Regions from separate parts of the Heliorestis convoluta genome, predicted to be linked through region 1. Evidence: predicted binding sites of a transcription regulator. Region 1 holds the regulator's gene; the other holds the start of a gene.
The links. The regulator HrcA, encoded in region 1, represses chaperone genes, less so after heat shock. The targets are predictions, from matches to a motif close to TGTTAGCACTCNNNNNNNNNGAGTGCTAACA.
Positions count from the first base shown of each region.

Region 2: a site for HrcA is predicted at 6,846-6,876, ahead of groES (co-chaperone GroES). Genes of this name have one in related genera too.

Region 1 covers NZ_CP045875.1:1,713,555-1,729,434, forward strand. The annotation lists gene FTV88_RS08200 (HD family phosphohydrolase) at 1-103, opposite strand, end outside; gene FTV88_RS08205 (PhoH family protein) at 198-1,178, opposite strand; gene yqfD (sporulation protein YqfD) at 1,228-2,469, opposite strand; gene yqfC (sporulation protein YqfC) at 2,488-2,772, opposite strand; gene FTV88_RS08220 (GatB/YqeY domain-containing protein) at 2,910-3,359, opposite strand; gene rpsU (30S ribosomal protein S21) at 3,401-3,577, opposite strand; gene FTV88_RS08230 (histidine triad nucleotide-binding protein) at 3,756-4,100, opposite strand; gene mtaB (tRNA (N(6)-L-threonylcarbamoyladenosine(37)-C(2))-methylthiotransferase MtaB) at 4,122-5,441, opposite strand; gene FTV88_RS08240 (16S rRNA (uracil(1498)-N(3))-methyltransferase) at 5,438-6,181, opposite strand; gene prmA (50S ribosomal protein L11 methyltransferase) at 6,183-7,124, opposite strand; gene dnaJ (molecular chaperone DnaJ) at 7,156-8,277, opposite strand; gene dnaK (molecular chaperone DnaK) at 8,347-10,185, opposite strand; gene grpE (nucleotide exchange factor GrpE) at 10,227-10,853, opposite strand; gene FTV88_RS08265 (TCP-1/cpn60 chaperonin family protein) at 10,850-12,412, opposite strand; gene hrcA (heat-inducible transcriptional repressor HrcA) at 12,496-13,527, opposite strand; gene hemW (radical SAM family heme chaperone HemW) at 13,624-14,778, opposite strand; partial or broken gene lepA (translation elongation factor 4) at 14,791-15,880, opposite strand, start outside.
Region 2 covers NZ_CP045875.1:2,933,006-2,948,885, forward strand. The annotation lists gene argJ (bifunctional glutamate N-acetyltransferase/amino-acid acetyltransferase ArgJ) at 1-11, opposite strand, end outside; gene argC (N-acetyl-gamma-glutamyl-phosphate reductase) at 47-1,102, opposite strand; gene FTV88_RS13980 (hypothetical protein) at 1,391-2,797, shown strand; gene FTV88_RS13985 (S-layer homology domain-containing protein) at 2,886-3,896, opposite strand; gene FTV88_RS13990 (N-acetylmuramoyl-L-alanine amidase) at 3,984-4,742, opposite strand; gene groL (chaperonin GroEL) at 4,847-6,481, opposite strand; gene groES (co-chaperone GroES) at 6,507-6,791, opposite strand; gene FTV88_RS14005 (methyl-accepting chemotaxis protein) at 7,128-8,714, opposite strand; gene FTV88_RS14010 (methyl-accepting chemotaxis protein) at 8,831-10,417, opposite strand; gene FTV88_RS14015 (STAS domain-containing protein) at 10,463-10,792, opposite strand; gene FTV88_RS14020 (chemotaxis protein CheA) at 10,825-12,867, opposite strand; gene rpsI (30S ribosomal protein S9) at 13,137-13,529, opposite strand; gene rplM (50S ribosomal protein L13) at 13,549-13,983, opposite strand; gene truA (tRNA pseudouridine(38-40) synthase TruA) at 14,118-14,891, opposite strand; gene rplQ (50S ribosomal protein L17) at 15,031-15,369, opposite strand; gene FTV88_RS14045 (DNA-directed RNA polymerase subunit alpha) at 15,402-15,880, opposite strand, start outside.

The DNA.
Region 1 (15,880 bases):
TAATATCTTTGGCACTGACCTGTCCGACTTCTAAAGTCTCTAGATCAGAAAGGTACCCGAAAGACATAATGGCTGTAAGGGCTATAAAAAAAACCAAAGCCATGGTGATGCGACGGATTGTCGGGTACTGCCACGCTTTTGCTACCGCAATTTTTAACAGAGCACCAATCCGGCGTAAGCCACCGTTGTCACCTCATTTATTTCCCCTGTGGACCACTCTGTTTCTCAAACTCTTCATAAGCCCGGATAATACGACCGACCAGTGGGTTCCGCACAACGTCACCGGCTGTAAAGAAATGAAAGTCAATCCCTTCAATGTCTTGCAAGATTTTTTGTATCATAATGAGACCTGAGTTAGAGCCTCGGGGCAAATCAACTTGCGTAATATCGCCTGTTACAAGTGCTTTTGATCCAAAGCCAATACGAGTGAGAAACATCTTCATCTGTTCTGGTGTCGTGTTCTGTGCCTCATCAAGTATGATAAAAGAATCATCGAGGGTTCTACCGCGCATATAAGCCAATGGAGCAATTTCAATGACACCGCGCTCCATAAACTTTTCCGCCGTTTCCATACCGATGGTATCAAAAAGACCATCATAGAGCGGCCGTAGATAAGGGTCTATTTTCTCTTGTAAATCACCCGGCAAAAAGCCGAGCTTTTCTCCTGCTTCTACTGCAGGTCGTGTTAAGATGATGCGATTAATTTCTTTGTTCTTCAAGGCAAGGACAGCCATAACAACAGCTAAGTAGGTCTTTCCTGTTCCTGCTGGACCAATACCAAAAACAATTTGGTTCTTTTGGATCTTATCAATATAATTTTTTTGGCTTAGTGTTTTTGCTTTAATTTGTTTGCCACGAACGGTTGTAAAGATAATGTCACCAAGTGTATTGGCTATAAGTGGTTGTTTCCCGTTCTGTAGCAAAGACCAAGCATATTCTACTTCTGATTGGCCAACAGTCTGTCCTGATCGCACCAATGCTTGTAATTGCTCAAAAAGATGGGCTGTCCATTCTACATCTTCTTGCTTTCCGGTGAGAATGAGTTCGTTTCCTCTTGCGACGATTCTAGCTCGGCTAAGTCGTTCGATTAAACGTAAATTCTCATCACGATGACCAAAAAGCTGAGCTGCTTCCCAGTTGTTCTCTAAGTGAATTCTGATCTCATGGCATGATGCCAACAGTCTGACCCAACCTCCTAAAGATTACGCCTCTCGCAATCAAGAACGTTCATTGCGGTGTTGAGCTCGTAAAAGGCTCTGTTTTTGCAATATCTTCGAGCGTTTCTATGGTTATTTTGACTTTTACCATGCCAGGATCTGCTGGCTGTGGCACTACCATTTCTCGCAGAATTCGAGCGCCTGGTGTTAAGGTCGCTTTCACTTCTCGTTGAAAACGCTCTTGTGCTGAAACAATGGCTTCTTCTGCTGAACGTTCCTGGCGATAAGGACGCAATTCATAGAATTCCTTTTCTAGTAGTTCGACAGGGATTTGAAGATTCCTCCAAAGGAGGGGCGTTCTTATAGAAACCTCTTCTTTTGACACTTCAAAAGGATTTTCTGAAGGTCCTTTTATGATGATTTCCTGATTTCTCCACTTTATACGCCATTGACGGGCTACGTCACCTGTTGGCAAAGCGCCTTCTAAATGAATCGGCTCCTCAATCATTGTTTCATACCATACTTGAGCCCATACTTCTCCTTTGGCTTGAACTTTTTCTAAAAGAACTTTGTCAGGAAGCTTGTCCTGATCTTGTTGTTGTACTTCCAGTCGATTTTCTGGGGCATAGATTAGGCCGGAGATGAGTAAGTCCCCTTTTTTGACTTTGTCTCCTTCTTTTACTTTTTCTTCTCCTACCAAGACAAGCAATCTTTGTATGACACCTTCTTTTGCTGCTACGACATGTTGGCCGCCTTCTACAACAGGGCTTTGCGGGAGAACTTTTTCTTCTATTTCTATAATAATTCTTGTTCCTCTAGCATACACACCAACCCATTCTAGTCCGGGCACGTTGTTCATAATGGCTCGTTCTGTTTCACGTAGATCGATAGCAGGCTTCCAGCGTCCCACCTGAACACCCTGGCCGTGGGCAACTTGTAAGATCTCTTGCTTGTCCACCTTTTCATTACCAACAACATCAACAGCCCAGATAAAGGTCGATAGCATATATAAGGTGAAAACAAAAAGCAAAGCGCCAAGATAGAGAGAGCGACGACGCTTCATAACTGTCATAACAAAAGGAAAGCCGGCCCGATTTTCAATGCGTACTTTACTTCTTGTCTTGCGAGCTACATGTCGTAAAGAGCGAAAGCCATCAAGTCGCACTTTCGCACTCATTCGCTCAGGTCCCTCTCGACGTAAGTCATAGAGAGGAACACCTCTGCTTGCAGAAAGATTAATAAACTTTTCAAGTTGTTTTCCCTCAATTCGGATTCGCAAGAAACCAAGCCAAAAAGACCACCAGTTTCTCAAAAAAACACACCTCCTTTGCTATATATCAAATCGAACTTGTTTTATGTGTCCTTCAACGACCAACTCTTCTGGTAAGATCGTTTTTAAGATAAGTTTCTCGCCCACGATTTCAATTTGACCACCGGTGACCATAATTCTCATTTTTTCTTCTGAGTACTCAATAATACCTCGATGATTTTCTAGTACTAGTTGCACATTGCCTATCATGGTTAGCTTAGGATAGTCCATTAGTACATCTTTGGGCATTTCTAGAAACCCTGATAGGGCTTTTTGTAATCGCTCTTTTCCACGCTCCCAGGCCAAGGCTTCTGCCTCCTTTACCACTTTCCCCTTGTCCCATTGGTATGCTCAAGGAAAAGAAAAGATTCCCTTGCCAGAAATGTTAAAAACCCCGAAGGTTTTTACCTTCGGGGTTTTATCAAGCAGTAAGACAGCTCAGATCAGTTGAGCATCTCCTTAACAATCTGGTTCACAATTTTACCATCGGCTCGTCCTTTGACTTTGGGCATTAAAGCGCTCATTACTTTACCCATGTCTCTTGGACTTTGAGCACCCGTCACCGTTACAGCCTCTTGAACCAGAGAGCGGATATCATCTTCTGAAAGCTGTTGGGGAAGATAGGCGGTAAGGAGAGCGATCTCCTCATTCAATTTGGCTACCTCTTCAGAACGGCCTGCTTTTTCATACTCAACGCTAGAGTCTCGACGTTGTTTGACTTCCTTGGCTAATACTTCTATAACTTCGTCTTCTGTCAAATCACGTCTTTTGTCGATCTCTAACTTTTGTATGGCAGACCGAGCCATGCGGATGACAGAAAGCCTGAACCTGCCGGCTTCCTTTTCCTTCATAGCGGCTTTCATGTCCTCCGTTAACTGTTGCTTTAGGGACATGGAAAAAACTACCTTTCTTATTCAAAATCTATTCAATAAAATTAGGTAGACTTCCGTTTCCGGGCTGCCTCTGACTTTTTCTTACGCTTAATACTCGGCTTAAGATAATGTTCACGTTTACGATATTCGGAGAGAACGCCTGACTTTTGGCAAGAACGCTTAAATCTACGTAAAGCGCTGTCTAAGGTCTCATTCTTTCCGACTCTAATTTCGCTCATTCCGCTTTCCCTCCCCCCACTGGTATCTATGATGGTAGGTCCAGGCTACACATGGTGCGGTGAACGGTCTGTGAGCTTCTTCGAAATTGCGCACATACTAAATTATACTTCCAGTGAGCAAGAGCGTCAACTGAAACCTTTCAGGAAGTGAAAAACTCCTGAATTAACCAGTCCAGAATTAGCCCGGTGGCCATCCAAGGGCACGTCCAGCCAGAAGGTGCATGTGCAGATGAAAGACAGTTTGTCCACCATCTGCGCCTGTATTAACAACCAGTCTGAATCCATTTTCTTGAAAACCTTGTGCTTTCGCAATTTTTCTGGCAGCGCCAAAAAGCTTACCCATAATTAGCTCTTCTTCTTCCGTACTATCAGCAACAGAGCGGATATGCTTTCGAGGGATGATCAATATATGATCAGGCGCCACTGGATTAATATCTCGGAAAGCAACAACCTCTTCATCTTCATAAAGCAGAGGTGTTCCTATCTCTCGATTAACAATTTTACAGAATATGCAGTCTTCCACGACTCTCACCTCCCTTGCAGGCTATAAGACTGAGAGAACCCCTTCTAAAGAACCATCTTCTCTGACCGTCTTAAGCTCTATTATTTGAAGAGAGCCTCGTAAAGTATGGTCTTCGAGAAAATCTTCTCCTACAGGAACGAATACCTTTAAATAATTATCAGTGTGACCGGTCCAATGTCTGTCCACTTTCTCTTCTAGTAGAACTTCTTTTCGTTGTCCTAGAAATTTCTGGCTATATCGATAGGAAAGATGACGAGATATTTCCTGTATACGTTGAACTCGTTCTTCTTTCTTCTTTCTATCGATCTGTCCAGGAAAAGTTGCTGCTTTGGTGCCTCGACGAGGAGAAAAAGGAAACACATGAACCCCTGCTAACTGTAATGTGCGACATAGTTCTTCTGTCTGCAAAAAATCTGCTTCTGACTCGCCTGGAAAACCAACAATGATATCAGTAGTAATGGCCCCATCTGGTAGCATTGACATTATCTTCGTGCATATATCAATAAAATCCTGCCTATTATAACGTCTTCCCATACTTTTTAGGATTTTATCAGATCCTGATTGTAAAGGTATATGAAAATGAGGACAAATTGTTGGTTCTGTTAGGGCTTCTAGCAAAGAGGGCGTAAATTCTTGCGGTTCAATCGAGCCAATACGCAATCGATGTAGCCCTTCTAAGCGACAAAGCTTTTTAACAAGATCACCTAGATCAACATTTAGATCGGTACCGTAGGCACCGAGGTGAATGCCTGTAATAACAAGTTCTCGAAAGCCTTCTTGAATGAGTCGCTTTGCTTCTTTTATAACACTTTCGGGAGGACGGCTTCGCACGGGACCGCGCGCATAAGGAATAATACAGTAGGTACAGAAGAGGTTACAGCCATCTTGAATTTTTATAGAAGCACGAGCTTTAGAAATATCGGCATGGGCAGGGAATTCTTCAAAAAGTGTAACAGAACGAATATCTTCTACGGCATGGATCTGTTCTCCAACCTTTTTGTAATCTTCTACTAGCTCCACGATTTTTTGGCGTTGATCGGTGCCGATAATAATGTCTACGCCTTCTATGGCTTGAACTTCTTCTGGCGAGACTTGGGCATAACAACCTGTAACGACAACGACAGCTTCTGGATTTCTACGCTGGGCTCGTCGAATCATTTGTCTTGATTTACGATCGCTAAGTTGGGTAACTGTACAAGTATTGATGACATAGACATCAGACCGTTCTTCAAAAGAAACGGTCTGATACTGTCGAGCTTTAAAAAGGCCTGCTAAAGCGTCTGTTTCACCTTGGTTAACTTTACAACCGAGAGTGTAAAAAGCAACAGTAGAACTTCTCATCCCCAATCCCCCAGTTCATACATCAACGCAGCAATCGCAGCAAGGCCTGCTGTTTCTGTACGGAGAATTCTTGGGCCGAGTCGCAGTGAAATGGCACCTTTTTGAAAAGCAGGTGCCACTTCTGCTTCTGTTAAACCACCTTCTGGTCCAATAAGAAGGGTGACTTTTCGGGGCACTTCCGTCCATGATTGAAGTGTTTTTTTCATGCCTTTGCTTTTTTCTTCTTCCCAAGGAATTAACAATGGCTCTGTTGGATTTATATTTTCATACCATTGTTGTAGCTTTTGCGGTACATCTACCTGCGGTACAAGGGTACGCCAACTTTGCTTGGCTGCTTCACGAGCAATTTTCTGCCATCGTTCTTGTCGCTCTCGACTTCTTTTCTCATCAAGTTGAACTATAGTTCGCTCTGTGAATAGAGGGGTGATTCGATGTACGCCGAGTTCCGTCGCTTTTTGTACAACCCAGTCCATCTTTTCGCCTTTGGCAATGCCTTGTACTAAATGAATGGCCAAGGGTGCTTCTCTTGTGAAGCCTGTTGGGTTTAGTTGCCCTATAGCGACTCGCTTCGAAGATATTTCTACAACAATGGCATGAAACTCCTGTCCTTGACCATCAAAAGCAATAATTTCATCACCTTCGTTGAGTCGTAAAACTTTCGTCAGGTGACGACTTTCTTCTTCATCAAGCCAGATGGTTTCAGCAGGCAAGTGCTTAGAGTTAAATAAAAATCGATGCATTTTACTCTCTCCGCGAGACAATGGCAGCCCATTCTCCATGACTGATTAATTCTTCTACAGTAAAACCATGGGTTGTTATATTTTCTACAACTTCGTCAAGTCGATGTTGGATAATCCCTGATGCAATAAATACTTTCCCGCTTTGCAGTACCTGTGCAGCCTGGGGAAGCATTCGAATGATTACATCAGCTACTATATTCGCCACCAATAGGTCTGGTTTTTCTTCAATCCCCTGCAGTAGATCATTTTCTTGTACTGTTGCGATGTATTCCATGTTGTTTAGCTCTATGTTTTCTCTGGCTACATTGATTGCAATGGGATCATTGTCAAAAGCCTTTACAGAGGATGCGCCTAAGAGGGCGGCTGCAATAGCCAGTACACCTGAACCGGTCCCTACATCGATAACAGTGTCACCTTCATAGAGGTAATCTTCTAGGGCTCGTATACACATCACTGTGGTGGGATGATTGCCAGTACCAAAAGCCATACCGGGATCAATAGATATGACGAGATCATCAGGAAAAGCTTTGTAGTTTTCCCAGGAAGGGCAAATTACTATCCTCTGGCCGACTTTCTCTGGCTTGAAAAAAGCTTTCCAAGCATTGGCCCAGTCTTCTTCTAGTAAGTCATTGAAAGTAATTCTATGGCCTGCCCATCCTTCTGTGTTCTCACGAGCAATAAGCTCTTCTTGAAGAAGTGCAAGTCGGTCATCAATCCGAGAATCGACGGGTAGATAGGCTTTTAGTCGAACCATGCCAGGAGGAACATCAGGTATTTCAACATCATGATGATCCCAACTGTTATTGGCAATATAATCTGCAATCAGTTGGGGATCTTCGACAACCATGCCAACAGCTCCGACTGTTTCAAAAATCTCAGCCAATGCGTCCATATTAGCCTGACAAGTAGTGATGGATAGTTCACGCCACTTCAATAAGGCCACACCCTTCCCCCGTTGTTGACAAAATACTGGCTCACATAAAGGCGTCTTTTACTTTTTCAAAGAAAGACTTTTCCTTATCTGTATTCATATTATCTCTGTTCAAAGTACGCCCAAAGTTCCGCAACAATTCTTTTTGTTTCTCTGAAAGATTCGTCGGGATCGAGACTTTGATTTGTATTTTTTGATCGCCTCGTCCGGTGCCTCGCAAACGCTTAATACCTTTGTTACGGATACGAATGATAGCGCCATTTTGTGTGCCTTCAGGAACTTTAACGATAACTTTTCCGTCTAAGGTGGGCACTTCTACTTCATCACCGAGAGCTGCCTGTACGATGGTAATTGGAACCTGACAAATTACATCGTCTTGCTCACGCTCAAAAAAGGGATGGGGTTCAACTTCAATAAAAACGTAAAGATCTCCAGGTGGCCCGCCCTGGGTACCTGCTTCTCCTTCGTTCTGAACTCGAATTCGATTGCCCGTATCCACACCACCTGGGACATTTACTTTGATTCGTCTATATTTTCGAACTTTGCCCTGGCCAGAGCAGTGTTTACAGGGCTTACTGATTACTTTACCTTCGCCACGACAAGTGGAGCAAGTACTGACAGTTTGAACTTGACCTAAAAAGGTCTTTTTGACGGTAGCGACACGACCTGTGCCTTTACAGGTGGGGCAGGTTGTTGCTGTTGTTCCTGGCTCAGCGCCACTGCCATCACAAATCTCACAAGATTCCATACGAGCGATTTCAACTTCTTTTTCTAGACCGAAGGCGGCTTCTTCAAAGCTAATTCGCAGATTGAACCGCAAATCAGCGCCTCTTTGAGGACCTCGACGCTGGTTCCCTCCAAATCCGCCTCCAAAGAACATATCAAAGATATCTCCAAAACCGCTCATATCGGAGCCCATGCCACCGTACTCAAAGCCACCGCCTGGCCCCATGTGACCAAATTGATCGTATCGAGCTCTCTTGTCTGGATCAGAAAGAACTTCGTAGGCTTCGTTGATTTCTTTAATCTTCACTTCTGCTTCTTCTTTATTCGGATGTACATCAGGGTGATATTGTTTTAGTAATTTTCGATAAGCTTTTTTGATATCCGATTCTGATGCATCCTTCGATATACCAAGGACTTCATAGTAGTCACGCTTGCTCATCTTGCCCCTCCCTCCAGTCAAAGCATCGACAGGGGAGGCCCTTGTTGTGCCTCCCCAGGTCTGTTATCTTTACGATTTCTTTTTATCTTCGTCAACAACAGTATACTCTGCATCAACTACATTGGGATCTTTTGGTTCCGCCTCTCCCGCTGTTTCTTGTTGATTTTCTGCAGGTCCTGCTTGTTGATACATTTTTGTTGTCATTTCGTAGAGAACGACAGTTAAGGCTTCTGTTTTATTCTTGATATCTTCAAAGTCTTCACCGGCTAAAGCCTGTTTAAGCTCTTCTTTAGCTTGATTCACTTTTTCTACTTCTGCAGCCTCTGCTTTTTCACCCATTTCATTGATTGTTTTTTCTGTCTGGTAAACAAGTGAGTCTGCTCGGTTGCGTATTTCTACGTTTTCTTGTAATTTACGGTCTTCTTCAGCATGAAGTTCAGCATCTTTTACCATTTGATCAATTTCGTCTTTACTGAGGCCAGTAGAAGCTGTAATGGTAATCTTTTGTTCATTGCCTGAAGCGAGGTCTTTGGCGCTTACGTTGACTATACCATTAACGTCGATGTCAAATTTCACTTCAACTTGAGGAATGCCTCTTGGTGCTGGTGGAATGCCTGTTAGATGGAAGCGACCTAAGGTTTTGTTCTGTGCTGCAATTTTGCGCTCTCCTTGGAGAACATGGACTTCTACAGAAGTCTGGTTATCAGCAGCTGTTGTGAAGATTTCGCTCTTAGAAGTAGGAATACGGCTGTTACGTTCAATCAAAATTGTACAAACGCCACCGAGTGTCTCAATTCCTAAGGACAAAGGTGCAACATCCGCTAAGATAATACCTTTGACTTCACCGCCAATAACTCCACCTTGAATGGCCGCACCCATAGCAACAACTTCATCAGGATTGATACCTTGGAAAGCGTCTTTGCCAAAGTGTTTGCGAATGGCTTCTTGAACAGCTGGAATTCTAGTAGAACCGCCTACGAGAATAATTTTATCAATTTTGCTGGGCTCTAATTTGGCATCAGCAAGCGCCTGGCGAGTTGAGATCATCGTTTTTTCGACTAAATCGGCTGTCAACTCGTTAAATTTTGCTCTCGATAAAGTCATGTCTAAATGTTCTGCACCATTGGCTGTTGCTGTGATAAAGGGCAGATTAATAGTCGCTGATAGAACAGTAGAAAGTTCTTTTTTGGCATTTTCAGCTGCTTCTTTGAGGCGCTGTATAGCCATTTTATCTTTCCGTAGGTCAATGCCTTTTTCTTTTTGGAACTCACTAATCATCCAGTCAATAATACGGTCATCGAAGTCGTCTCCACCAAGTTTGTTATTCCCGGAGGTAGACTTAACTTCAAAAACTCCTTCGCCAAGCTCTAAGATTGAGACGTCAAAGGTACCGCCACCGAGATCATAGACAAGGATGGTTTGATCTTCTTCTTTGTCAATACCATAAGCGAGAGCCGCTGCTGTTGGCTCGTTAATAATTCGCATCACTTCTAAACCAGCGATAGCGCCTGCATCTTTGGTAGCTTGACGCTGAGAATCAGTAAAATAAGCAGGTACGGTAATAACAGCTTTTTGTACCTTCTCACCGAGATAGGCTTCTGCATCGGCTTTTAACTTTTGCAGAATCATAGCGGAGATTTCTTGTGGTGTATAGCCTTTTTCTCCAACTGTAACTTTGTAATCTGTACCCATATGTCTTTTGATCGATGCGATAGTGCCATCAGGATTGGTAATGGCTTGACGCTTTGCCACTTGACCAACGAGACGTTCACCATTTTTGGCAAACCCTACGACAGATGGTGTAGTACGAGCACCTTCTTTGTTGGCGATAACAACTGGCTCGCCACCTTCCATTACAGATACACAAGAGTTGGTTGTACCTAAGTCAATACCTATTATCTTACTCATGATTCTTGAAACCTCCGTAATTTTTAAGCTGAATTATCAAATTATCCTTGTGCTACTTTGACCATAGCAGGGCGAATCACTTTTCCTTTAAGTAAGTAGCCCTTCTGAAATTCATCCATCACTGTGCCATCCTGGTATTCTTCTGTAGAAGGGGCATACATGGCAGCTTCATGATAGTTCGGATCGAAAGGCTGGCCAATGGCTACCATCGGCTCTACGCCTTCTTTGACCAATTGATCCAGCAGTTGGCGATAAATCATCTCTATGCCTGATAAAACATTGCTGGCACTGTCCCCATTGATGGCTTGTAAAGCTCGTTGAAAATTATCTAGTACAGGCAATAGCGCTTTTACGAGACCTTCTGTTGCATAAGTCGCCAGTTCTTCTTTTTCTCGTACTGTTCTGCGTTTGTAGTTGTCAAAGTCTGCTTGTAAACGATTGTATCTGTGTTCCCACTCTTGCAGCTCTTTTTCAGCTTCTTCTAGCTTGGCTTTGGTTTCGGCTACTTCTTCTAGAAAGGCTGCTAATCGTTTGCTCGCATCTTCTGCTTTTTCTTCAGAACTTCCTGTAGCACCATCTGAAACTTCTTGCCCTTCATCTGTAGTTACCTCAAGTTGTTCATGCTCTTGAGAAGCTTCTGTTGTTTCTTTTTTCTCTTCTGGAATCACCAATTGCCCTCCCCTGTTTCTCTCTCATGGCGATCTTCTCGCTTTTTGATGATCGTATCAATGCGTAAGATCGCCTCGGCCACTTCACCTGCTGCTTTTAAGGCATGAACTTTGACCAATACAGGGTCAACAACGCCCATCTCCCACATATCGGCTACTTCACCATTGTCGCAGTTAATAGAAAGACTGTCGCTATTCTTTTCCATCTGTGCAGCAATGACGTCGCCTAGCTTTTCGAGTGGGTTAAAGCCAGCATTGGTTACAATCTGTGAAAAAGGTCGTTTTAAAGCTGCGACGACGCAATCGAGTCCATAGGCCGACATCCCTTTCATCTCACGTCGCAGCTCTTCTACTTTTCTTGCTACAGTAAGCTCTACAGCGCCACCACCTGGGATAAGACCTGCTTTTACAGCGGCTTGCACAGCAGAGGCTGCATCTTTAGCGATTCTTTCTCTCTCTCCGACTACTTCCTCTGTAGCTGCTCCCACAAGTACAGTTGCAACGGGCTTGCTTTTTCCGTCTAAAATATGCAATTGTTCTAATTTTTCATCAACAATTGCTTTTCCACAGAAGCCTACGTAACGTTTTAATTCAGGTAGATCTTTTTTCAAGCCTGTTCGTTTTATAGCTCTGGCTCCGCTGTGCTCAGCTACTTTTTTCAATTCTTTGCTTGATACTCTTTGAACAACAAGAATGCCTGCATCACCGAGCATTTCTTCAGCAATATCTTCTACACCACGATCGACAAGTACAACTTTTACATCTAGTTCGATAATCTTACGGATATTTTCAACAAACTCTTGTTGCATTTGGCGATACCAGGCAAAGCCTGCTTCGGTACTTAAGGCTTCTTCACTTAATTGCTCCGGTTCTAAAGCATCGTCGATAATGAGGATAGAAGCATCATCAAGACGCTTTGGCATATCTTCATTCATCGGCATTTTGTTAACAATAACACCGGAGAATACCTGATTATCAGCATTTTCTTGCGCTTTTATGGTATCAGAAAGTTTGAAGTTATGTTCTTTTAACTTTTCTTCTCCCACCAATCTAGCTGCTTCAATCACAAGATGAGCAATATCAAGATGCTCTCGTCCTGCTACAAGGGCAACCTTTTCTAGCATGGGATCTTGCAACGTCTCCACAGGACGAGCACTTTGATAGAACAAGTCAATGGCATTTTTGACGCCGCCCTTGAGACCTTCAATGACTCTTGACACAGGTACGCCTTTGCTTACTTGATTGACACCTTCTGCAACCAAGCTTCCTGCTAATACGGTGGCCGTGGTGGTGCCATCGCCAATCTCATCTTGTTGCGCTTTGGCTGTTTTAATTAACATGCGAGCAGCAGGATGGTTGACTTCCATCAACTGTAGAATTGTAACACCATCATTGGTAATGATAACGTCACCAAACTTATCAACAAGCATCGTATCGAGGCCTTTAGGGCCTAGTGTCCCTTCCACGGCGGAAGTAATTGCTCGAATGGCATTCGAATTGGTAATCAAAGCGGCAAGGCGCTCATCTACTTCTGATTGGTTGGCTTGCTTGGCACTCAAAGATAAACTCCTCCAAGATCGACAAAAATTGATTGGCAGGCAAATAGGGACTTTTTATTCAAAGCCCCTACTTCTCGAAACAATCAGCGCCGAAAATATTTTCTCAATACATGAGACAGTTGATCCGTTAGAGTCTCTACGGCAGCCATTGCTTTGGAGTACTCCATACGAGTCGGACCAATGAGTCCGATGACCCCCAGTGTCTCACCATCTACTTGATAGGTCGCTGTAATCATACTGCAATTACGAAAGCCCTGGTGCACATTCTCTAGACCAATTTTTACATTGAGACCTTTTTTGGAAGTCTCATTCAAAATATGTCGAACCGTATGATGCTCTTGTAGTATGCCCAAAAGAGTTTGAATTTTTTCCACGTCTTTAAACTCTGGCTGTTTAAAGATGTTCAGCGTTCCTCCAAGGTATACTCTTTCTTGTCCTTCCGCTTTCAGTGCTTCATCAATCACTTCAAGAGCTTGACTTAACACCTGCTCTTCTTTTTTTAGAATTTCTGCCAATTCTCTAAAAAGAGCCATACGGACTTTGTCAAGAGATAACCCCATCAAACTTTTATTGAGAAAACGAGCTACTTTTTGCAAATCTGCGGTAGACAAAAATTCTGGTATGTCGAGAATCTTACTTTCTATAATTCCAGCTGACGTAATAACAACAGCCACCGCTTTGTTCGGTTGTAATGGAATCAATTGCAATTGTTGAAAAGTAGTCTTACCTATTTCGGGGCTCAGTACAACAGCTGTATAATTCGTCAATTGCGATAACAAATCAGTAGCTTGCTGCATGACCATATTCACTTCTAAGTGATCGTGTAAAGTCTCTCGAACAACGTACAACTGGGACTCATGAAGTTGCTCGCGCTCCATCAGGCAATCGACAAAGTATCGATAGCCACCATCTGATGGAATCCGACCTGCAGACGTATAAGGCTGTTCAATAAAGCCAAGCTCTTCTAAGTCGGACATTTCATTACGAATGGTCGCAGGACTTACACCTAGATTATACTTACGAGCTATTGTTCGGGAGCCAACAGGTTCAGCTGTGGACACATAGTCACGGATGATCGCAGACAACACTTTTTGCTTTCTTTGATCCATCTGCATCTCCGACAACCTCCCGTTGTTAGCACTCTTCAACAACGAGTGCTAACGTTCTTTAGATAAAAAATACCATTGAGAAAAAGTATTGTCAATACCACTTTAGACAAGATAGCGTTTCATGATCTCATTGGAAAGCAGATAGCTTTTAGGCAATAATGCAATTTTCTCTTGCTCATAAGCTATCCACCCTTGCTGATGAAGCTGAGAAGAAATTTTCTTCCATTGCTGTACAACTTCTGTAGACAGATTAAAATCATGCTCTAACAAAGTAAGATCAACACCTTCTCGACGTCGCAAACCTAGAAAGAGTGCTTCTTCTGCCCCTTCTAAAGCTGTTACAATTTCTTCTTCCATGGGAATGGGTTGGCCTTTTTCTATCGCTTCAACATAGCGCTTGCTATCTTGAAGCCAAGTCCAGCGACGCAAGCCTTCCATGGACACAGCGCCGCTTCCAAAGCCTAGATAGTCACCTCGCTGCCAATAGTTCATGTTATGGCGGCACTCGTAACCTGGCAAGGCAAAGTTAGAAAGCTCATACTGTCGAAAGCCCTTCTTCTCTAGTATGGTTACAGCCTTTTCGTACATAAGAACTTCTATTTCTTCTGAAACCACTTCTAAAAGCCCTTTCTCTTGCCATCGGGAGAACATCGTACCTTCTTCTATTTTTAAGTTATACAAAGAAAGGTGCTTTGGATGCAACTCTAAAACCTTTTCTAACGTAGAAAGCCAGTCCTCTGGGTTTTGCCCTGGTATACCGTAAATCAAGTCAAAAGAAAAGTTGTCCAAGCCTTTTTCCCTAGCGCTTTCAACAGCCTTAACAATCTCTTCTGAACTATGAGGTCTCCCTAAATATCGAAGCAATCTTGGTTGAAAAGCTTGTAAGCCGAGTGACAAACGATTACAACCTGCTTTCACCCATCCATAGAGGCTTTCTTCTGTCAAGGTGCCGGGATTTGCTTCTACTGTCACTTCAAAGTCCAGCGGCAATTGAAAGTAACTTCGAAGCAATTTCATAAGTCTATCTAAAAAAGAAGGATCCATAAGAGAAGGGGTCCCCCCACCTAGAAAAAGTGTACTCGGTGAGGGACTCTTCCTCCCATAGGATTGACCAAAGACCCTTTCTACATGAAGCAAAATTGCTCTTTCATATCTTGCTCGCTCTGCTTCTGTAGAACGATGAGAGTAAAAATCACAGTAATAACATTTGCTCTGGCAGAAAGGAAGATGAATATAGATACCCCAATTTGGTTTCATATCGTCAGACCTTTAATCGTCTACACGCAACACTGCCATAAAGGCTTCTTGAGGAATTTCAACACTACCCACTTGTTTCATCCGCTTTTTACCTTCTTTTTGCTTTTCAAGGAGCTTTCGTTTACGACTGATGTCACCGCCATAACACTTCGCTAAAACATTTTTGCGAATCGCTTTGATTGTCTCACGAGCGATAACTTTATTCCCAATCACAGCTTGCACAGGCACTTCAAACATCTGCCGAGGAATTAGCTCCCGCAGTTTCTCAGCAAGACCACGACCGCGCCCATAGGCTCGATCACGGTGAACAATGACGGAAAAAGCGTCAACCAACTCATTGTTAAGTAAAATATCAAGCTTGACTAGATTGGACTGTTTATTTCCAATCATCTCGTAGTCTAAAGAAGCATAGCCTTTTGTTCTAGACTTTAGTTGATCAAAAAAGTCATAAATAATTTCAGCCAATGGCAATTCATAAGTCAGCATAACCCGTTTGCTAGACACGTAATCCATGTTAACAAATGTGCCTCGCTTCTCTTGACATAGTTCCATGATGGCACCAACAAAGTCAGAAGGAACCATAATAGAAGCTTTTACATAGGGTTCTTCGATATATTCAATTTTTTGTACCGTTGGCAGTTTGGTAGGATTATCAACGAGAACCACTTCTCCATCTGTTTGCATGACTCGATAGATAACGTTGGGCGCCGTTGTAATCAGTTCCAGATCGAACTCTCTTTCTAAGCGTTCCTGAATTATTTCCATGTGAAGCAAACCCAAAAAGCCACAGCGGAAGCCAAATCCTAAGGCAACAGAAGTCTCGGGTTCATAAACCAAAGCCGCATCATTTAATCGCAGCTTGTCTAAAGCATCTCGTAAATCTTCATACTGAGCACCTTCTACAGGATAAAGACCACAATAAACCATCGGTGTCACTTTACGATAGCCAGGCAATGGCTCTTTTGCTGCCTTTTTCGCGTCTGTAATTGTATCGCCAACTTGTGTATCTTTTACATTTTTGATCGAAGCCACAATAAAGCCAACAGAACCGGCTGATAACTCCTCTACTTGACGAGGCGCTGGGGTGAAGACACCCACTTCT
Region 2 (15,880 bases), 1.2 Mb from region 1:
ATCGGGTTCATCGCTTTCTCCTGCCTTATTTGCTTTTCTTGTTGATTTACGGCCAAATCCCTGGTCTGTCAATGCCCTCTGTCTCTGGCAGGTCAAAGAGTAGATTCATATTCTGAATCGCTTGACCAGCAGCACCTTTTACGAGGTTATCTATGGCTGTCGTAACAATAAGGCGCTTTGTTCTTTCATCAATGGTTAGACCGATAAAGACATAATTGGAACCGTAGCACCATTTCGTCTCTGGCCACTGATTCTCTTCTGTAATATGAATAAAGGGTTCTCCCCCATAAAAGTCTTTATAAATTTGCCGCACTTCAGTGGCTGTAATAGAAAGATTCTCTTGCAAGTCACAATAAATCGTAGCTAAGATGCCTCGTGTCATCGGCATAAGGTGTGGCGTAAAAGAAAGAGTTATGTCTTCTGGTGCAAGACCGAGCAAGGCGGCTGCTTCTTGTTCTATTTCCGGTGTATGGCGATGGGTTGCCACACCGTAGGCTTTCACGTTCTCGTTCACTTCTCCGTACAAAGAGCCTAACTTCGCACTTCGACCAGCACCGGAAATGCCTGATTTGGCATCTATAATAATTTTTTGAGGATTGACGAGTTTATTTTTCAAAAGCGGTGCCAGCCCCAGAATTGAAGCCGTGGGATAGCAACCTGGATTGGCTACGATGACGCTTTTTCGAATCTTATCTCGATTGAGCTCCGGTAAACCATAAACAGCTTGTCCTAATAGTTCTGGTGCCTCGTGCTTTGTCTTATACCAGCTTTCATAGGTCTGAACTTGTCGAAACCGGAAATCGGCGCCTAGATCGATAACTTTTTTGCCCTGGCGATAGGCTTCCTGCGCCCAGGGAACAGATAAACCATGAGGTAGCGCAAGAAAAACGGCATCTACATCCGCCATGAGAGCTTCTACATTTTGCGCCTGACAAGTCAGACCGACGTGGTCTGTTAAGCTAGGATATACTTTTTCATAGGGCTGATCGACATAACTTTGTGATGTTAGGGCTACAATTTCTACTTCTCGATGATGACTGAGAAGGCGCACCAGCTCAGCACCTGTATAGCCTGTTGATCCTACAATTGCAACTCGAATCATCGATTGTCGCCTCCTCATTTTTTAGCGTGCACAAAATACATTGGGTATAATTATACAGCCCTAAGAATATTCATTCAAGATTTTTCATGAAAAGATAGATAGAAGATTAAAGAAAGATTCCCTTGATGATCTTTTCTGCAATCTTGTCCCATACTCTTTCGCAAGCTCTTACATAATGTCGAAATAAGCAGAAATAATAAACTCGAGTAAAAAACGATGGAGGTGAAACAATCGCCCTTACGCTTCCCGAAGCATTGAAAAATCCAATAAAAGGAAGGGTTTTTGTAAATGCCAGAGTTGACGATTTTACATTGGATCTATCTACTCGTTGTACTTTGGGTTATCGGTTCCATGATCCTGCGTCGTGATGTTGTGCTTCCTTGTATCGTCGGTATCTTTCTCATTGGTTGGGTTTTTGCAGAGTTTCAGTTAGTGGGCGCAGCCCAGACTGTCTTCCGAGCCCTAGAAACAGCTGGTACAGAGCTTTTTGACATCATGCTCGTAATCGCGCTCATGGTCTCTATGTTGAAGGCCCTTCAAAGTATCGGCTCCGATGTTCTAATGGTCGCTCCTGCGAAGCGGTTTATGAAAAAACCAACTGTTGCCTTCATAACACTAGCTAGCGTTATGTACATTGCTGCAACTTTCTTCTGGCCGACACCTGCCGTTGCGCTTGTAGGTACCATCTTGATTCCTGTTGCCATCAGCGCTGGACTAGCGCCCATGGCAGCTGCAATGGCTTTGAACTTAGCAGGTCATGGTATGGCTCTTTCTGGTGACGTTGTCTTACAAGGTGCACCAGCCATTACGGCAAGAGCAGCTGACGTAGACGTAGCCCAAATATTTACGATTGCTTGGTTCTTTGCTCTTATTACTGGTTTGATCGCTCTTACAGTTGCTTACTTCACACTTCGCAGACGCAATGAGTTGGAAGCGAGTCCCGATGAAGCGAAGAAAAACGAGTTGCTAAAAGCAGCAGCAGAAGCACCAAAACCAACAGGCGTATCAAAGTTTTTTGCTGCCGCCGTTCCAGCTATTTTCTTTTTGATCATCATCGTGATGATTCGTTCAAACTTAAACCCCGATATTCCTGATATCAAGGGTGGAGGCGCCACCTCATTGTTAGGTGGTACAGCTGCTTTCTTCCTTCTCGCAGCTAGCTTAGGTGGTCACGGCAGTGCGGCACTTGAAAAAGTCGTCGGGTTCTTGCGGGAAGGGTTCCTCTTTTCGATCAAAATCTTTGCCGCTGTTATTCCGATTGCTGGCTTCTTCTTCTTAGGTGCACCAGGTCTTGCACCTGCTATTTTAGGAGAAGGTGCTCCCGGTTTTATGTTTGACCTTGGTACGGCTCTAGCCAACGTCTTGCCCCTGGGTACAATACCACTTGCTTTTGGTATAGTTCTTATTGGCATTATGACAGGCTTAGATGGATCTGGTTTCTCAGGCTTACCTCTTGTCGGTTCTCTCGCTAACGCCTTAGGCGGTCCTGCTGGCGTCGATGTAGCTACGCTCGCTGCTTTGGGACAAGTTGCTGCCATCTGGACTGGTGGTGGTACCTTAACGGCTTGGGCCTTCGGTGTTGTCGCTGATGCAGGGATTGCGGGTGTCAGTCCCATCGAGTTGGTGAGGCGAAACTTTGCTTGTGTTGGTGCCGGTCTTTTTGTAACCACCATTGTGGCTATATTAATTATGTAAGGAGGGGCCATTACCCTCCTTTTTTCTCAATTATATAGGTAGAAAAAGTCGAAAAAAGCGTGATTGCTTATCACGCTTTTTTTCTTATTTACGATGATTCTTCCATTTTGTAAATCTTCCAGTCACCGTTTTGTTTTCGTAAATAGTAGTAAACTTCTTCCGTAATGGTACCACTTTCTTCAAATCCTGGCCCTTGTAGCGTTATACCATAGCTATAGCTGTATAGTACTTTTGCTGTCAGAGTGCTTTGTTCAAGTACTTTTGCTTCTTGCTTAATAGGGTCAATCAAGAACCTTGCCTGGGTAGATTCTGCCTGTTTCTTAAGCTCTTGTCCTTGAAAGAGTGTGGTCTGACGAGCAAGACCTACAGTATGCCTTACTGACTGAAGCAAAGAATAGTCTTGACGGTTTATTTCTTCAATTCCAGCATTTTCAAAAGCAAAAACAACATCGAGTAGCTCCTTTTGATCGGATAAGAAATGAGGGCTTTCTAGGTTATCAAGGGTTTTAATGAGTACAGTTGCTGCTTCTGCTCGTGTTGCTTGTTGCTGGGGATAAAATAGACCGTCCTGATAACCACTTACAAGGCCCGCTTGTACAGCATGGACAATCGGCTCTTCCATCCACGATCCTACAGGAACATCGGGAAAAGATCGTCTCTGCCCTGATAGAACGAGGCTTTCACCAGCTGCTCGACGTACCATTGTTACCATTTCAGCTCGGCTTACAGGTCTGTGTGGAGAAAAGTTGCCTCTTTCATCACCTTGTACAATGCCTGCTGCTTTCGCTGCACCTGCAACAGCGTAAAACCAATCGCTAGATTGAACATCAGGAAAAGTTACGGCAGAGTTTCCTATAGGTAGGTCAAAGGTTTTAACAACAAGAGTTAAAAACTCAGCTCTCGTAATGAGTCCATTCGGTCGAAAAGTACCGTCCGGATAGCCTTGTGTAATGTCCATATCCACAAATTCTTGAATCGTGTTCTCTGCCCAGTGACCCTTATGATCAGAGAATCCAACACTGCTTTGTGCCATAGCTTGTCCCGGAAGGAAGAAAAAAAGGCAGAGGACAAGCCATAACCAGGTTTTACTTTTTGCCATTTTGACACCCCTCGACCTAATATACTAATATCCTACCAGAATCAACGCTACCAAATCTATAGGGAATCCTTTACTTTTTCTCTACTATTATGGTCTTTCCATGAAAAAAGTCTTTTTCTCTGGCGCTGCCTTTCCTTCTAGAAAACGAAGAATACCTGCCGTAATTCCTAAGGCTATCTGTTTTTGATGATTTTCTGTTCCTAGAAGCGCTTCTTCTGCAGGATTGGATAAAAATCCAATCTCTGTCATTACAGCTGGACAGTGGGATGTTCGTAACACAAAGTAATCTTCTGCTTTGGCTTGCCGTTTGTCTTTGTTTCCAATTCTTCGTGTTAATTCATTCTGGATATGTAGGGCCAATCTTCTGCCCTCTTCTGATCCAGGTTGGTAAAAAGTTTGATGGCCTGACCATCTTGGTGAAGGAAAGCTGTTGCAGTGAATTGATATATAAGCGTCTGCATTGGCCGCTCTTGCTTTTTCTACGCGCTTCGTCAATTCTGCTCTTTGACTCCATCGTCCTGTAACAAGATTGTTATCGTCTTCTCGTGTCATGACAACGGTAACACCGTATTCTTCTAGATATTGTGCCACTCTTTTTGCAACTTGTAAGTTAATATCTTTTTCTAAAGTACCTTGCTTGCCTTTTGCCCCACCGTCTTGCCCACCGTGACCTGCATCAAGGACCACTACTTTTCCTTTAACAGCTTCACTGATTGCTTCTATAGCTTGTTCATTGCCACGATGGTACCACTGATAAGAACCAAAAAAGATGGCAAAAACAATAAAAGTGGTCACTGCTATCATAAGAAGCCTTTTAACTCGCCCAATGATCAATATAACAGACATGCGCACGCCTCCCCTCTCCCAAAAATTTATGCGCCGGGGAAAAGCGGCAAAACAAAAAAGCGCCGAACTTTTACAGTTCGACGCTTTTTCGCTGTAGCCACTGGCTACATCATATCCATACCGCCCATGCCACCCATGCCTGGAGGCATTGCAGGAGCATCTTTCTTCTCAGGCTTATCAGCAACAATGGCTTCTGTTGTCAATAGCATAGAAGCAATTGAAGCTGCGTTTTGTAGAGCAGAGCGAGTTACTTTGGCTGGGTCAACGATACCAGCAGCAAACATATCTTCATAGGTTTCTGTAGCAGCGTTGAAACCTTGGCCTGCACTCAAGTTCTTCACTTTTTCAACAATGACAGAGCCTTCTAGACCTGCGTTGTTGGCGATTTGACGGATAGGCTCTTCGAGTGCTCTCTTAATGATAGCAACACCTGTAGCTTCGTCGCCAGCAGCAACATCAACATTTTCTAATGCTTTTTGGATGTTTAGCAGGGCTGTACCACCACCAGGTACAATGCCTTCTTCAACAGCAGCACGAGTTGCATTTAAAGCATCTTCGATGCGCAGCTTTTTCTCTTTCAGTTCTGTTTCTGTAGCAGCACCGACTTGAATGACAGCAACGCCACCAGCTAGCTTAGCCAGACGCTCTTGGAGCTTCTCTTTGTCAAACTCAGAAGTGGAATCTTCATATTGTTTGCGAATCTGGGCGATGCGTGCTTTGATGCTTTCTTGAGCACCGGCACCGTCTACAAGAATGGTCTCTTCTTTGGTGATGCGAACTTGACGAGCACGGCCTAGCATTTCAACAGTCGCATTTTCCAGCTTGAGGCCCACTTCTTCAGTGATCACTTGACCACCGGTGAGAATGGCGATATCTTCGAGCATGGCTTTACGACGGTCGCCAAAGCCAGGTGCTTTCACGCCAACGCAAGTGAAGGTGCCACGAAGTTTGTTCACAACCAGTGTAGCAAGCGCTTCGCCTTCTACATCTTCAGCGATGATCATCAGTTGCTTGCCGCTTTGAACGATACGCTCAAGAACAGGCAGGATGTCTTTGATGGCAGAGATTTTTTTATCCGTGATCAAGATGTAAGGTTCGTTGAGAACAGCTTCCATCTTGTCAGTGTCTGTTACCATGTAGGGGGAGATGTAACCGCGGTCAAAGTTCATGCCTTCTACCACTTCTAGGTCAGTGGTAAAGCCTTTGGACTCTTCTACAGTGATTACACCGTCTTTTCCTACTTTTTCCATTGCTTCTGCGATCAAGCTTCCGATGTTGGCATCAGCAGCAGAGATGGAAGCAACTTGTGCGATCGCTTCTTTGCTCTCGATGGGCTTGGCAATTTCTTTAATCTCATCAACGCAGCGCTCAACAGCTTTTTGAATTCCGCGCTTTAGAACCATGGGGTTGGCACCAGCAGCTACGTTTTTCATACCTTCACGGATGATTGCTTGGGCTAAGATTGTAGCTGTTGTTGTACCGTCACCTGCTACATCGTTCGTTTTAGTAGCAACTTCCTTGACCAATTGAGCACCCATGTTCTCAATTGGATCGTCTAGTTCAATTTCTTTCGCAATCGTAACACCATCGTTGGTGATCAAAGGAGAGCCAAATTTTTTCTCTAATACAACGTTGCGACCTTTGGGGCCGAGGGTTACACGAACTGCTTCAGCCAGTGTGTTAACGCCTCTTTCCAGACCACGACGTGCTTCTTCATTAAAAACAGTCATTTTAGCCATGAGTAATAATTACCTCCTTCTGATTTTACAGTACAGCCAGAATGTCCCGCTCGTTGAGGATTAGATACTCTGTACCTTCCAACTTTACTTCTGTACCAGAGTATTTGCTGTAAATAACACGGTCGCCTACAGCAACTTCTATGGCAGCTCTTTCACCGTTTTCAAGCAGACGACCTGCACCAACGGCAACGATTTCTCCTTGCTGAGGCTTTTCTTTGGCTGTGTCAGGCATAATGATGCCGCTTGCCGTTTTTTCTTCTGCTTCTAAAGGCTTCACGACAACACGATCAGCGAGAGGCTTGATGTTCATACGGAAAGGAACCCTCCTTACAGAATATGTTTATTATAGAGTTTGCATTTTTATTGTTAGCACTCAGGTTAGGCGAGTGCTAACACACAGTTATTATAATAGGGAGCGCTTACCAAGGATGCAAACTCCTTCTCCGCCTATATGGCGAAATTAGCTCCCGAAAATAAATATTTCCCTCTTTTTTTACCAATATACACCTCCGTGAAATTTTTTTTGAGGAAACAAGAAAAAATTGTAACAAACAGGAAGTTGTTAAATTATAGAAAAGGAAAGCGTAAACGTTTTAATTCGTTTACGCTTTCCTAATGAAAAAGTATGGGAAAAGGCGAACGGTCTTTATATCGTGAACTTCTTCGCTGCTTCTTGTAGTTCCATTGCTTGGTTGGCCGAAGCTTCCGTGGCGCCCGCTGTTTCCTCGGCTGCTGCCGATGTTTCTTCCGTTATAGCGGCTACGCTCTGGACAGCATTAGATGATTCCTCCGATAATGCTGCTTGTTCCTCGGCAGCGGCGGCAATTTCTGTGACTTCACGATTTGTCTCGGTCACTTGAGTTTGTATCTCTTCAAAAGCTTCTCCAGCTTGTTGTACTAACATTCGTCCATCACCAGCTGACTGTACTGCTTTCTCCGTAATAGACTGGATATTTTTAATTAACAAAGCAATTTCTTTGGTTGCTCCACTAGAACGTTCTGCCAATTTACGTACCTCTTCGGCTACAACAGCAAAACCTTTTCCAGCGTCACCGGCTCTTGCTGCTTCAATGGCTGCATTGAGTGCGAGAAGATTGGTCTGAGAAGCAATATCGTCAATCATTTCCACAATTTCACCAATCTTTTCTGAGTTCTCTCCTAGCTTCGTAACATGAGATGCAACCTCATCCATGCCTTCGATCGTTTTTAGAATCGTTGTACCGCCTTCTTGTGTTGTATTGCTAGCTCGCTCAGATGCTAAGGCTGCTTTTTCTGATGATTGTGCCATTTGGTTGGCTGCATTGGCCATTTCTGATAAAAGTGTTGACAAAGCCTGCACTTGATCCGCTTGTGATTGTGCCCCGGCTGCCATTTCTTCTGCAGAAGCTGAGATCTGTTGACTTGTTGCAGCCACTGTTTGAGAACCTTCTTGAACTTGTCTAACGAAATTTTGTAATTGCTCCATCATTTGATTAAATGATTGGGTTAGGCTTCCTGTCTCATCGGTAGACAAAAGGATTCCCTTGCCTGTTAAGTCACCTTTTTTTGCTTGAGCCATTAATGTCTCCAACTGTTGAATTGGTTGAACAATTATTCTGGAGATATAGAGACCTAAAAAGACACTAAAGACAATTGCAAAGATTGTAATTCCTACTATGATTAGAAAAGCTCTTTCGAAAGCCTGGGCCGATGTTACTTGAAGTTCTTCTGCTACCGATGCATTAAAAGCGGCTAATTCTTGTAGTACTACATTGGCCCGCTCAATATGTGGCGTTGCTACTTCATCATAGTAACGCTGTGCTTCCTCTTGTTGACCTCGAAGGGCCATTGTGATAATTCTTTCTTCTTCTCTTTGGTATGTAGCCAGCGCATCTTTCAATCTTGGTATGCGCTCACTTTCATAGGCCAGTAAAAAGGTTTGTTCAAAACTTCTAATGATTTGATGTATTTGCTCCTTTTCTTGCTCAATGGTTTGAACAATTGCCTGGCTTTCCATCGATCCCTGTGCATCAAAAAGCTGTTCCATCTCTAGTTCAATCGTTTTTAATGACGTAAGTGCTTCATTAAGTTCTTTAACAGGCACAAGACGATCAAAGTACATCTCTTGGGCACTGTTATTCATCTGGGTCATATAGTAATAACCAGTATAGCCTATGGCTGCTAATGAGATTGCTGCTAATAATATTAAAAACAACAATTTTTGAGCAATCCTCATATTGCGAATCCAGCGCATCGTTAGCACCCCTTTTTTTACCTTCCTATGGTTGTTTGAAAAAATAAGCATAAATCGCTATACTTTTCGATTTATGCTTATTAAAAAGCTACCAAAGAAGACTTATTTTGATTTAATTATACTTTGTATTTCGTTGCTGCTTCTTGTAATTCTGTAGCCAGATGGGACATGGACTGAATCGCTCCAGCCATTTCTTCTACTCCGGCCGACGTTTCTTCGGCAATGGCAGCTACACTCTGAACAGCTTTGGTTGCTTGATCAGAAGTTGCAGCTTGCTCTTCTGCAGCAGCAGCGATTTCATTCACCTCTCCTGCTGTTTGCCTCACTTGATCTTGAATGGTGTTAAAAGCTTCACCAGCTTTCTGTGTATATTCTCTCCCTGACTTCACAGCGTCTACTGCTTTATCCGTATCTGCTTGAATTCCTTTAATCAGTGTGGCGATTTCTTTCGTTGCCATACCAGAACGCTCTGCGAGCTTGCGTACTTCGTCAGCGACAACGGCAAAACCTTTTCCTGCATCACCAGCACGGGCTGCTTCAATGGCTGCATTCAAAGCCAGTAAGTTGGTCTGGGAGGCAATGTCATCAATCATTTCTACAATTTCTCCGATTTTTTCCGAGCTTCGTCCTAAGTTCATAACGTTATTCGACACATTATCCATTCCGGACACCGTTTTATCTATGATGGAGGCGCCTTCTACCGTTGAAGCAGTCGTGCTATCGGAAGCAAGGGCTGCTTTCTGTGCGGATTGGGCTACTTGATTGGCTGCTCCAGCCATATCGGTCATCATCGTAGAGATGCTTTGTGCTTCTTCAGCCTGTGCTTGCGATCCACTGGCCATTTGTTCTGATGATGCAGAAAGCTGTTGACTAGAAGCAGCTACGGCTTCGGCACCTTCTTGAACTTTTTTGACAAACTGTCGTAAATTGATGACCATAACATGGATAGAGCGGGATAGTGAAGATAATTCGTCATCACCTTCGGTATGTTGTGCATTTTCCGTTAGATCGCCTTTTGAAATTTTAGTTGCTATTTTTTCAAGATCTTCTAAGGGGCGTGCGATAGTACGTGAAACGTAGTACCCCAATCCAAAGGATATAAGAGCACCTGCAGCAATAATCAGTATCATTGTATTCCGAGTAGAATTGTATAGTGTATCGGTATGCGCTTTTGCTTCTCCGGCCAGGCGCACTTGTAGTAGAATTAGGTTTTCCAAGCTCTCATCCAGTGTTAAGGCTATATTACGGGCTTGACCTGCTATTTGCGTCGCCCCTTGCACGTTGCCATTTAAGCTTTCTTGTATACTTCTATCAACAATGGGCGTATATTCTCGAAGAGCTGCTTCTATGTCATTAAGCAATCTTTGCTCTTCAGCCTCTAAGTTGCTTTCTTTATAAAGCGCTAAGTTCGCCCCTAATTCTGTAAGATAATTTTGACCCCTTTGTCTCCAGATGTCTTTCTCTTCTACCGTAGTGGCTAAGTAATGATTGTAAATGGTAACTCGATAGGCTTGTAAGTTCGCTTTAACTTCTCCTAAATAACGTGTTGGGTGCAGACTTTCTTCATACATGATATCAATTTCTTCATTTAGAACTTGTAGATTATACATTCCGAAGATACCAATCGATATCAAGACAATTGTAGAAAAAAGAATTACAAGCAAGATACGGCTACCTACTTTAATTTTTAAAAATCGCTTCATGAAATCACTTCCTTTCTAATTGCTTTGGTTCTTTTGGGATATATGCTATTTGCTTTCCTGGTAAAAATAAGCGACTGCTTTTTCTTCGTTCTCTACAATAGTAATTACTTTGTGAAGCCTTATCATCTCTAATACGGTACGAACGTTATCGGAAATATTACAAAGAACTATGTCACCTTTCTTTTCTTTATATTTTTTATAGATTTGAATAAGGTATCCAATAGCCTCACTGGTAATGAAGCTAACACCAAGATTTATAATCAACCTATCATTTTCTTCCGGCAACTTTTGAAAGGCCAATTTTAATTTTTGTGCATTCGCTGCTCCAATGCTGCCATAAAAACGAAGTACCGTTATACCTTCTTTTTCTTTCATTTCGAAGTCCAGCAAAGCTGTCCTCCCCCTTTTTATTCACTACTTCTTTGTGCTAAGCAATGGGCAAATAAAGTGGATATATTGATAATTAAGGATACTCGACCATCACCCAGTATAGTTGCCCCTGCAAATAGATCCATTTTTAGCCAGGGTGCATTCACTGATTTGATAACGATTTCTCTCTGACCGAGCAATTCATCTACTTCAAGACCCAATCTTTGCTCTGCTAAACCGACCATTACGATAGACCTGTATTTTCTTTTTGGCTTATCAGCCTGTTCTTCTATCTTCAATACTTCTTTTATAGTCTTAATGGGAACAATGTTGCCACGGACGGTAAATACTTCTTTGCCACCAATAGAATCGATTTCATGATCTTTTAGCTGAAAACTTTCTAAGACATTATCAAGAGGAACGATGAATTTTTCTCCTTCTGCTGAAACAAGAAGTCCTTGAATAATAGCAAGCGTAATTGGCAATTGAATGGTAAAAGTACTGCCTTGGTCTTTTTCTGATTGCACGTCTATCATGCCATTGAGAGACATAATATTTCTCTTTACCACGTCCATCCCGACGCCTCGACCTGATACATCAGTAACTTTTTGGGCTGTGCTTAATCCTGCTGAGAAAAGGAGTTGGTAGATCTCTTGCTTAGAGAGTTCTTGTCCTTCTTCCACTAAGTTCAAGCGCTTTGCTTTCTCTAGTACTTTTGTTTCGTCGATACCATTGCCATCATCGGCTACTTTGATTAAGATCCGACTTCCTTCATGACTGGCTGATAAGATAATCGTTCCTTCTGGTGGCTTACCCTTTTTTATTCTTTCTTCTGGTGACTCAATGCCGTGATCGAGGGCATTTCGTAAAAGATGCATTAGCGGTTCGCCAATTAAGTCAACCATGGACTTATCAAGCTCTGTGTCCTGCCCTTCTACTACGAGGTTAATCTTTTTATGAACTTTTCTAGCTAAATCACGGACCAACCTGGGAAAGCGATTGAATACCGTTCCAATCGGGACCATGCGTGTTTTCATCAATCCGTCTTGTAGCTGACTGGTCAGTCTGGCTAAGTGATGCGTTTCTTCGGACATATCCGTTCCCAAGTTGCTATTACCATGTTGTTCTAGATAACTCTCATGGATGCGAGCAAAACGGGTCTGACTGATCAACAGTTCACCGATTAAATTCATCAAATGATCAAGTCTAGAAGCTTCTACTTTAATTAATTCTGTACCTTTTTCGCTGCTTTTTTCTACGGTTCTTGTAACTGCTTTTTCGGATCGTTCCACAGCCAAGGGCGCCGATATGGGCGATTCCTCAAGATTTTCTGTCTTCGTCTCGCTGTGTTCTTGATCAGACAATGCTTTCATAACAATATCTTTTATATCAGTTACGTTGATAACTCTGTAGATTTCTTCTACGGTCCCTTTCTGCCAGTCAAAGAAGACGTGAAAACTACTAATATTCTGTTCACACATTTCCAGCTCGTCCTGAGAAGGATAGCTTTCTAAAACCTCACCAAATTCACTTAAGTTATTCAGGATTAAAAAAGCTCGAACCGCCTTCATCATACAGTCACTTTGAAAGATTACTTCAATCTCTCTCGCTGTAGGCGAAAAAGCATATTTTTCCCGAATCTTATTCAGTTCTTCTTCCGAATTGCCCTTTTTTACTTCTTTTGTACCTGTCAGCCTTGGATCAACACAAGCTTCTTCCAGTTGTTTCACGAGAGCTTCTGCTTTTTCGGAATCAACTTCTTGCGATTGAAAAAGAATCGCCTGGATAAAATCAAGGGCGCCAAATATAGCATCAATGCCTCTAGCGTCAAGAGCAAGCTGACCATCACGAACTTTTCCCAATAAATCTTCAATGTTATGGGTAATGTTCGCTACAACTTGAAAGCCAACAGAAGCACTGGCTCCTTTTAACGAATGGGCTGCCCGAAACATTTGATGAATTGTCTCTTCATCAGATGTTCCTGATTCAATGGCTAGCAAATCTCTTGACATCAACTCAAGTTGTTCTTTCGCTTCAGAGTAGAATAAATCAAGATATTCATCCATAAAGCTTTTGTCCATAGCCTTTACGCCTCCTTTCAAAAAAGATGGATGCCTTCATTCATTTTTATCTACACATAAGCACTCTTTAACTCTATCGTAGAGTCTTTACTAGGATACTTAAGTATTGTTCTCCATGGAACAATCTTTTTCCTCTTCGCTTTTATATAGATTGTTTATATTTAGAGTGGTACTTTCTTCATAGTTTGTAAGATTGCTTTAATAAAAAAGAGAAACCCATAATAACCATGGGTTTCTCTTTGTTGCTGCCAGTTCCAATGTAATTCTCTTTAGCGCTTGGAGAATTGAGGAGCACGGCGAGCTGCTTTGAGTCCGTATTTTTTTCTTTCTTTCATGCGTGGATCACGCGTTAAGAATCCTGCTCTTTTGAGGGCAGGGCGCAGTCCACTGTCTGCTTTCAACAATGCTCTGGCAATGCCCAAACGAATGGCGCCCGCTTGACCTGTTGTGCCACCGCCATGGACGTTACACAGAACATCAAAGCGACCTTCTGTCTTCGTCAGATCGAGAGGTTGACTCACGATCATTTCTAAAGTCTTCTTACCGAAGTATTCTGTTAAAGAACGATTGTTTACTAGGAACTTGCCATCACCAGGTACGAGTCGAACACGAGCAACCGACTTTTTCCGGCGACCTGTTCCAAGATATTGTACTTGAGCCACTGTCTACGACCTCCCTTCCCTACTCACCGAAGTTCCAAACTTCTGGCTTTTGAGCCTCATGGGGATGCTCTCCGCCTTTATACACTTTTAACTTGCGATACATTTGTGCGCCCAGACGATTCTTTGGCAACATGCCTTTGATAGCCTTTTCCATAGCTCGTTCTGGACGATTCTGCATCAATGTACCATAGCTAACTAGCTTCATGCCGCCTGGATAGCGTGAGTGATGATAGTACATTTTCTGGCTTAACTTTTTCCCTGTTAAGACAGCTTGTTCTGCATTGATAACAATGACATGGTCACCCGTGTCAACGTGGGGTGTAAAGATAGTCTTATGCTTGCCGCGTAACAGTCGAGCGGCTTCGGATGCGACTCGTCCAAGAGGCTTTCCAGCCGCATCAATGACGTACCATTTTCGTTCAACTTCATTGGTCTTCGCCATGAAGGTGCTCATTCTATTCCCTCCTTGGGAGTCTTTGTTGTCCACCCACTGTGCCGGGTGTATCAACATAAAAACAAAATATATAAAGCTCCAGAGAACTTGGGGCTAGTAAGCGCTCTGAAAAAGCTCACCACAATATTTTATGACTATTTAAAAGGAAAGTCAAGCTCATTGTACCAAACTTTTAGTAAACATAATCCTTGTGGTGGTGCTGTTGTGCCAGCTCGACTTCGCTCTTTCCTTTGAATGATTTCTTTTATCTGAGTAGGATCTATCTTCCCTTTGCCTACATCAATCAATGTACCTGCTATGATACGGACCATATTATAGAGAAAGCCGTTACCAACGATATCAAGATGAATAAGGCCTTCTTCTGTCTTCGTAAGTTCACAGTGCCATATGGTGCGTACAAAATCCTTGACGGAAGATCCTGCTGCACAAAAAGCAGAAAAGTCATAGGTGCCCACAAAAGCCTGGGCCCCTTCGCTCATAGCTTCTAGATCTAAGGCAGGAAAGACTTGATAGCTATACTGACGATGAAAAGGCGACGGAATGGCATGATTATAGATGCTATAACGATATTGTTTACCTAGAGCTTGAAAGCGTGAATGAAAATCAGCGGAGACGGTTTCTGCTTTGAGAACAGCAATATCTTTTGGCAGCAGAGCGTTCATAGCTAGATGAAATTTCTCATCCGGTATTTTTGATGTAGTTGCAAAGTCTATAACTTGTCCCCGAGCATGGACACCAGCATCCGTACGTCCTGCACAAGTAATTTTTGTTTCTTCACCTGTTAGTGTTTTAATGGCTTGATGGAGCTCATCTTGGATGGTCGGCAAAGCAGGGTTGTCTTGTGTCTGAAAGCCATGATAATGAGTCCCGTCATAAGCTACGATAAAAGAAACTCGACGTTTGTTCATGTATGATATCTCCATCGGAGGGTCAGGATAAACGAAAGCAAAGGACTTGTAGGGTTTGACAAAAGGAAAGCCAGGAAACGGCACCCATAGAAAGGGCTCTGCTCCTGACCTGACGCTTTCGTATTGTTCTTTTTAACGATTATACCAGTTCTACGATGCACATGGGCGCTGCGTCACCACGACGATATCCAGCTTTCATCAATCGAGTATAACCGCCTTGTCGAGTTGCATACTTCGGAGCAATCTCGGTAAAAAGTTGAGTTACGACAGTCTCTTCTTCCAAATAAGCAAGAGCTTGACGTCTAGCGTGAAGGTCTCCACGTTTTCCAAGAGTAATCATTTTCTCGGCGATACGACGCAACTCTTTTCCTTTTGGCTCTGTCGTAGTGACTTTGCCGTGCTTCAGAAGAGAAGTTACAATATTGCGCAGCATGGCACGACGATGACCTGTATGACGAGAAAACTTACGATATGCCATTTAATTCCCTCCTTTGCGGCAGGGTACCATTATCAATCATCAGATTTGCGTAATGAGAGACCCAGGCTAGTCAATTTTATGTCCACTTCTTCAAGAGACTTACGACCTAAGTTCCGCACTTTGATCATGTCTTCTTCTGTTTTCATCGTCAAGTCTCGCACAGTATTAATACCTGCTCGCTTCAGACAGTTAAAAGAACGGACAGAAAGATCCAATTCTTCGATGGTCATATCAAGAATTTTATCCTGTGGACGTTCTTCTTTTTCGACCATGATGTTCCCGGTACTTTCATCATCAGGGTTTTCTGTGAGACCGACAAAAAGCTTCAGATGTTCGATCATGATTTTTGCAGATAAGCTTGTCGCTTCTTCTGGACTCAGGCTACCATTGGTCCACACTTCTAGTATCAACCGATCGTAGTCTGTAATTTGACCAACTCGTGTATCTTCCACGCGGAAATTAACTTTTCTCACAGGAGCAAAGTTCGCATCCACAGGAATGACACCGATAA